2 regions of the Marinobacter sp. C2H3 genome follow, and region 1 is predicted to be linked to the other one. Evidence: riboswitches for the same ligand, from Rfam matches in the RefSeq annotation. Region 1 holds a riboswitch; the other holds the start of a gene.
What was found. Region 1 has a riboswitch for cobalamin ahead of V3388_RS12650 (ribonucleoside-diphosphate reductase subunit alpha). Riboswitches for the same ligand answer to the same signal wherever they lie in the genome.
Positions count from the first base shown of each region.

Region 2: another riboswitch for cobalamin. It lies ahead of V3388_RS10930 (TonB-dependent receptor plug domain-containing protein); the one in region 1 lies ahead of V3388_RS12650 (ribonucleoside-diphosphate reductase subunit alpha).

Region 1 is NZ_JBBBNZ010000003.1:724,673-728,504, reverse strand. It holds gene V3388_RS12650 (ribonucleoside-diphosphate reductase subunit alpha) at 1-1,549, opposite strand, end outside; cobalamin riboswitch at 1,731-1,917, opposite strand; gene V3388_RS12645 (zinc ribbon domain-containing protein) at 2,053-2,406, opposite strand; gene fmdA (formamidase) at 2,410-3,642, opposite strand; gene V3388_RS12635 (hypothetical protein) at 3,779-3,832, opposite strand, start outside.
Region 2 is NZ_JBBBNZ010000003.1:325,866-329,697, reverse strand. It holds gene V3388_RS10935 (putative nucleotidyltransferase substrate binding domain-containing protein) at 1-807, opposite strand, end outside; cobalamin riboswitch at 946-1,170, shown strand; gene V3388_RS10930 (TonB-dependent receptor plug domain-containing protein) at 1,313-3,178, shown strand; gene V3388_RS10925 (cobalamin-binding protein) at 3,213-3,832, shown strand, end outside.

The DNA of each region.
Region 1 (3,832 bases):
TCTTGCCCTGGGCCGCCAGGGCTTCGTAGTGCTCGTAGCGTTCCCGGAAGGCGTTGCCGTACAGGTCGTGCAGGTCCGGCACGTCGCTGGGGGAGAACAGGGTCCAGTCCCGGTCTTCGCGCATGCGTTCGATCAGCAGGTCCGGCACCCAGTTGGCGGTGTTCATGTCGTGGGTGCGGCGGCGCTCGTCGCCGGTGTTCTTGCGCAGCTCCAGGAATTCCTCAATGTCCAGGTGCCAGCTTTCCAGGTAGGCGCACACCGCGCCCTTGCGCTTGCCGCCCTGGTTCACCGCCACGGCGGTGTCGTTGACCACTTTCAGGAAGGGCACCACGCCCTGGCTCTGGCCGTTGGTGCCTTTGATGTGGGAGCCCAGGGCGCGCACCGGCGTCCAGTCGTTGCCCAGGCCGCCGGCCCATTTGCTGAGCAGGGCGTTGTCTTTGATGGCGCCGTAGATGCCTTCCAGATCGTCCTGCACGGTGGTCAGGTAGCAGGAGGACAGCTGGGAGTGGCGGGTGCCGCTGTTGAACAGCGTGGGCGTGCTGGCCATGTAGTCGAAGCTGGAGAGCAGGTTGTAGAACTCGATGGCGCGGGCATTGGGATCGTCTTCCCGCAGCGCCAGGCCCATGGCCACGCGCATGAAGAACACCTGGGGCAGTTCCAGGCGGGCCTGGTTCCAGTGCAGGAAGTAGCGGTCGTAGAGGGTTTGCAGGCCCAGGAAGCCGAACTGGTGGTCCCGCTCGGGTTTCAGGGCGGCGCCCAGCCGGTCCAGATCGAAGGCGGCCAGGGCTTCGTCCAGCAGGTCGTAGCGGATGCCCGCGTGAATAAAAGCGCTCAGGGCCTGGGGGTAAAGGTCCGCCAGCGGCTCATGGCGGGGCAGCGCCAGCGCGGTCGCGGTTTCCAGGCGCAGTTGTTCCAGCAGCAGGCGGGCAGTCACGGCGCTGTAGTCCGGCTCCCGTTCGATGCGGCCCCGGGCGGTCATCACCAGGGCGGAGAGCACGTCGGTCTCGGCGATGCCGTCGTAGAGGTTGCGCAGGGCGTCTTCGACCAGGGATTCGCCTTCGATGCCCTCCAGGCCGGCGGCGGCCTGCTCCACCTGCTGTTTCATCAGGCCGAGGTCCAGGGGGGCCACGGTGCCGTCGGCTTTTTTCACGGTCAGGTGCGGGTGGGCTTCCATCGGCTCGTCGATGGCCCGCTGGCGGGCGTGCGCCTCCCGGTACAGCACGTAGGCACGGGCGACTTTCTGTTCCTCGGCCCGCATCAGGGCCAGTTCCACCTGGTCCTGGATGTCTTCGATGTGCACTTTGCCGCCGGCCTGCAGGCGCCGGCGGATGGCCTGCACCACCTGGTCGGTGACCTGGCGCACGGCGCCGTTAAGGCGGGCGGAGCCGGCAGCCTGGTCGCCTTCCACCGCCAGGAAGGCCTTGGTAACGGCGACGGAAATCTTGGACGGGTCAAAGCCAACGAGGGTGCCGTTGCGTTTGATCACCTGCAGGGATTCGGTATCGGTGTGAGCGGTCGGCCGGGGTTCGGCCAGGGCAGAGGCGGACATGGGGCGTTCTCCTGAATACGCGTTGGGTTCCTTTCACCTTCGCATACGCAGGACGAACCGGCGGCACAGGGCCAGGGAAACTGGCAGGCGTGCGTGGCCATGTTCGTTTGCTGCTCACCTTGATGGGCCGAATGCAGGCGCCTGAGTCGCGAAGGTGCAGTCGCGCTGGCTCCGGTTGGCTGGAACCAGCACGTCCCTGGCAGGTCTTCGGACTCAGGGGCGTGGATCGTTCGATCCGGCCTTGCGTGGCGACTTCCCGGCGCTGTTGATCGCCAGTGTCATCATTGCCACGCTCGTTCCCCAATACCGCTGCGCGTCAGTTCCGGAGTCTCACCGGATTCCCGTCTACCGTGGGTGTGGTTACAAAACCATCACAACATCTGGTAGTTGACCAAGGACCAAAACACTATATACACGATACTCCGCGAGAACAAGCCGCCCATAAAAAAGGCCCCTCGCGGGGCCAAACACGTGACAACAGATCGGGGCGGCGGCCCCGGCGCCTAGTGGCTGATCATCCAGGGCCGCATGGACGGGAACATCTTCTTCCCGTCGGCGGTGTAGAACAGCATGTGCTTGCCGTCCGACGGCTTCTTGCAGCCGCAGCGCTGGCGGTGCTCAGCGTCCCGGGCCCGCTGGTCGGCAGTGGAGACGATCGGCTCGTGCCGAGCCTTTTCATTGCGAGCCTCCGCCTGCCGGCGGGCCGGGTCCATACCCAGCACCTGGGGCGGCAGCGCAATCACCCGGGCCGAGAGCGCCTTGCAGGTGGGGCACTCGGCGGGCTTGCCCGGCTCCGCCATGGTGCCCAGCTCCTGAAACAGGCCGTGGTCGCGGCACTTGTAGTCGTACAGGGGCATGGATTACTCCTTGTCCGGGGACAGCGGAACGTCGGTGCCCGGGGTGACCTTTTTAGTCGGTCCTTCCGCCGTCGGGTTGATGTCGAAATCGAAGATCTCGGTAGGCAGCCAGAGGGTCGCGCAGGCGTTGGGCACGTCCACCACCCCGCTGATGTGGCCCTCCACCGGCGCACAGCCGAGCAACGCGTAGCCCTGGGCCTTGGTGTAGCCGAACTTGGTGAGGTACTCGATGGCGTTCAGGCAGGCCTGGCGGTAGGCCACCTGCACGTCCAGGTAGTGCTGCTTGCCCTGCTCGTCCACGGAAATGCCTTCGAAGATCACGTAGTCCTCGTAGCGCGGCTTGATGGTGCTGGGCTTGAACACCGGGTTCTTGATGCCGTATTTGGCCACGCCGTCCTTGATCAGGTTGACCCGCAGGTGAATCCAGCCGGCCATTTCGATGGCGCCGCAGAAGGTGATTTCGCCGTCACCCTGGCTGAAGTGCAGGTCGCCCACGGACAGGCCCGCGCCTTTCACGTACACCGGGAAGTACACCTTGGAGCCGCGGCTCAGGTCCTTGATGTCACAGTTGCCGCCGTGCTCCCGGGGCGGCACGGTGCGGGCAGCCTCACCGGCGGCGGCCTTGGCCGCCTCGCCCGCCAGCTTGCCCAGGTGCGCGGTGTCGGCGAACGGCAGGTTGGCCAGGCCCGGTACACGCTCCGGATCGGTATCAAACAGTTCTTTCTCCCGCTTGTTCCACTCCGCCAGCATCTCCCTGGAAGGCAGGCAGCCGATCAGGCCCGGGTGAATCATGCCGGCGAATTCCACGTTCGGGATGTGACGAGACTTGGTGAACATGCCGTTGAAGTCCCAGATGGACTTCTGGGCCTCGGGGAAGTGCTCGGTCAGGAAACCGCCGCCGTTCTTCTTGGAGAAAAAGCCGTTGAAGCCCCACTGGCTCTCCTGGAACGCGCCGATGTCGAGGATGTCCACCTCCAGCAGGTCGCCGGGCTCGGCGCCTTCCACGCCCACAGGGCCGGTCAGGAAGTGCACCTGGGTCAGATCCACGTCGCGCACGTCGTCGGCGCTGTCGTTGTTCTTGATCTGCCCGCCGGTCCAGTCGTAGCACTCGAGGATGAAATCGTCCCCCGGCTTGACGGTCACGGCCATCGGAATGTCCGGGTGCCAGCGGTTGTGGATGTGCTCGTTCTCGTACGCGGATTTGCTCAAATCGATCTTGATGAGTGTTTCGGCCATGGCGGTCGCTCCTCGGTTCTTGGCGTTCGGCGTCTGTGCGATAAAGCGCAGAGCCGGGCGGCCGCTGCGCTGACGGAATTCACTATCAACCATCCCCCGGCGCCGGGGTATTCGCGAAATGCCCCCGGCGCCTACGTCATTCGACGTAGGGCCCAACCACCTCACCACGGATCGCGACGCCACAAACAAA
Region 2 (3,832 bases), 400 kb from region 1:
GATGTCGGACAGGGCGATCACCCCCCGGACTTCGCCCCGGTCCATCACCGGCAAGTGATGGACGTTGTTGTGCAGCATGGTCAGCAGCGCCTCGAAGATGAAATCCCGGGCGTCGATGGTGATCAGGTCGGCGGACATGATGTCCCGGATCGGGGTTTCCGAGGGCAGCGCCTCGCACAGGGCGCGGGTGCGCAGGTCCCGGTCGGTGATGATGCCTTCCAGGCGTGGTCGGTCGCCTTGTTCGTCCATCAGCAGCAGCGCCGAGACGCCGTGTTCGGTCATGATCCGGGCCGCCTCCTGCAGGCGCACGGTGGTGGGTGCTGTCACCGGCCGGCGGGAAATCAGACGGGTGACCCGGGAGGTCATCAGGTCGTTGGATTTTTCCCGGCGGGACAGGGCCGAGCGCAGGCGGCTGCGGTCCTCGATTTCCACGTAATCGGCAAAGTTCTCGTCGTTCTCGAACAGTTCCTGAAAGATCGAATCCGGAATCCGATAGATCAGGGTGTCCTCAATCGCGGTGGCCGGAAACCGGGTTTTCTTGTGCATCAGCAGGCCGAACTGGCCGAAGATTTCCCCCTCGCCGATCCGGTTGTACAGCTCCCCTGACCGGCGGAACACCTCCACCGCGCCGCTGCGGATGTAGTACAGCCACTGGTTCGCTTCTCCAAGTTCCAGAATGGGCGTGCCCGCCCGGAAATATTCGATCTCGATGTTTTCCACCACCCGTTCCAGCAGGGACTCGGGCAGGTCGTCGAACGGCGGGTACTGGGCCATGTGATTGCGGATGTCGATGAGTTCCGGCTGCATAACGCTCCCTGGCGGGCCCGAGCGGGTGATCGGCGTGGTTCGGTGTTCGGAAAAATGTCCGTTAATCAACGACTATAGCAATCGACCGCGTCGGTGGCCACGGCCTCGCCATTGACCGGCTGGTAAGCGCTTGCTAGCCTTGCCGCACTTTTTCCAGGTGTCCGTCGCGAAGCGCGACGGATGAAACGGGAAATCGGTGCGCCAGGCTCCCCGCCCGGCAAAGCCGATGCTGCCCCCGCAACGGTAAGCAGGTAAACGGCGACCAATCGCGCCACTGTGCCCTCGGGCATGGGAAGGTGGTCGTCCGGGAACGCGCCAGTTCCGCCTGCCAGCCCGGAGACCGGCCTGGAAAAACACCCGGGGCTGCGGTGGGCGGCCGGGTGGGTTGCATCGGCCTGTTCTGGTACCCGCCCCCTGTGGCGCCCGCCCGGCCCCGCGCCCGCCTGCCCCCGTTCCGCAGCCAAGCCTGAACCCGCGCGGGTGCGCGCGGCTGCGGAGTTTTATCATGTCAAAACTGTCAGTTTCCCTGCTGGCGTCGGCCATTGCCTTCGCCACCCCCGCCGCCTGGGCGGCATCGCCCTCATCCTCTTCCTCACCGGATTCGTCGGCGGCTGAACCGGGCCGGGCGCTTGATCCGATTGTGGTCACCGCCACCCTCGGGCCAGAAACCGTGGGCGAAAGCCTGTCGTCGGTCACCGTACTCAATAACGATCAGATCCGCCGCCAGCAGCCCCGGGAGTTCCGGGACCTGCTTCAGGCCCAGCCAGGCGTGAATGTGGTGTCTGACGGCAGCTACGGCAAGACCACTAGCGTCTTCCTGCGCGGCGCGGGCAGCTCCGGTACCGTGCTTTTGCTGGATGGCATCCGGCTGCGGTCGGCCACCGCCGGTATACCGCCCTGGCAGTTCCTGCCGCCGGACCTGATCAGCCGGTTGGAGGTGGTCCGCGGTGCCAAGAGTTCCCTGTACGGCGCCGATGCCGTGGGCGGCGTTATCCAGGCGTTCACCCTGGATCCGAAACCCGGGAAAGGCGGCTGGGTGGAGGCGTCCGGCGGCTCCAACCAGACCGGCTCGGCGGGCGCCGGTGTCACCCTGAACGAGGACGGCAATTCCCTGCTGGTGGCGGGGGATCACCTGGAAAGCGACGGCACCAGCCTGAGGGAGGGCGGTGAGGACCGGGGCTTCCGGAATACCGGGGGGCTGGTCCGGGCCCGGCACGCGTTCGAGCAGGGCGGCGGAGTCGGCGTCACCTTCCTGCAATCCTCCGGCAATACGGAGTTCGAAGGCGGTGACACCGACTACACCATCCAGGCCGGCAGCCTCTACCTGGACGCGGTTGCCAGCGACACCTGGCGCACCCGGGTGCAGTTCACCCAGTCCCGGGACGAGCAGGAAACCTACGGCGACTACCCGAGCGTGTACGACACCCTGTCCCGCTCCGCCCGCTGGGAAAACACCCTCACCGCCGGCGTGCAGCAATTCATCATCGGCACCGAACTGTCCACCGATGAAGTGGACGGCACCGATACCTTCGCCGAGGACAGCCGCACCAACACCGCCGTGTTCGGCCAGGCGCTGCTGAATTTCCAGAAAACCGACGTCACCGCCAGCCTGCGCATGGACGACAACGACGCCTATGGCCGCAAGGAGACCGGTGGCCTGGCCCTGGGCTATCGGTTGGATGCGTCCCATCGCGCCCGCCTGAGCTACGCCACCTCGTTCCGGGCGCCCACCTTCAACGACCTGTACCTGGTGACGCCGTACTACACCGGTAACCCCGACCTGTCTCCGGAGAAGGGGCAGATGGTGGAAGCCGGCATCTCCGGCCACTACACCACCTTCTTCTGGGATGTGGCGGTGTACCAGAACGACGTGCGGGATCTGATCACCTACGTCTCCGACCCGAACACCTTCATTGGCACGGTGGAAAACGTGGAAACCGCCCGCATTCGCGGCGTGGAACTGAGTGCCGGTTACCAGACCACCCGCTGGGACCTGCGGGGCTCCCTCGCCTACGCCGACAGTGAGAACCGGGACACCGGCAAACGCCTGCCCCGGCGCGCCCGCACCACCGCCCGGCTGGACGTGGACCGGCTGTTCGGCCTCTGGTCCGTCGGCGCCAGCGCCGTGGCCGAAGGTGACCGCTACAGCGACGCCGCCAACGACCTTCCTCTTGCCGGCTTTGCCACCCTGGACCTGCGGGGCAGCTGGCAGTTCCTGCCGGACTGGACCGCGAGGCTGAAACTGGCCAACGTGTTCGACCGTCGCTACGCCACCAGCGTGGGCTACGACAGCGCGACCTTCGAGCCCTTTGACTACCTGGCCGCCGGCCGGACGGTCATGGCCACCGTGCGTTATGATGTGAGCCTCTGAAGACGTGGGAGCAGGCAATGACGGGACGGTGCGGATGAGTCGGGCCGTGGTGTGGCTCAGGCCGGTGTTCGCGGCGATCGCCATTGCGCTCAGCGGCGCGATGCCCGCGGTGGCCGCAGACCGCTGCGCTACCGATGCCCTGGACCGCAACGTTTGCCTGCCCGCCCCGGCCCGCCGGGTTGTGTCCCTCTCCCCCGGCGCCACCGAGCTGCTTTACTCCGCCGGCGCTGGAGACGCTGTAGTCGCGGCCAGCGCCTGGAGCGACTATCCGCCCCCGGCCCGGGATCTGCCCAGGGTGGGTGACGCCAACCGGCTCGACCTTGAAGCCATCGTGGCCGCCCGCCCGGACCTGATCGTGGCCTGGACCGACGGCAACAGCCGGTCCCAGCTGGAGCGTCTGTCTGACCTGGGGCTGACGGTGTTCTGGCTGACGCCCCGGACCTTTGATGACATTGCCCGGGCCGTTGTGGACCTGGGCCAGTTGACCGGGCACGACGCCCTGGCCCGGGACCGGGCGAACCGGTTCCTGGCGGGTCTGGCCGCCCTGCGTGACCGCTATCGGAACGCCCGGCCGGTCCGGGTGTTTTACCAGATCTGGGACGAGCCCCTGATGACCGTGAACCGGGACGAACTGATCAGCAAAAGCCTGGCACT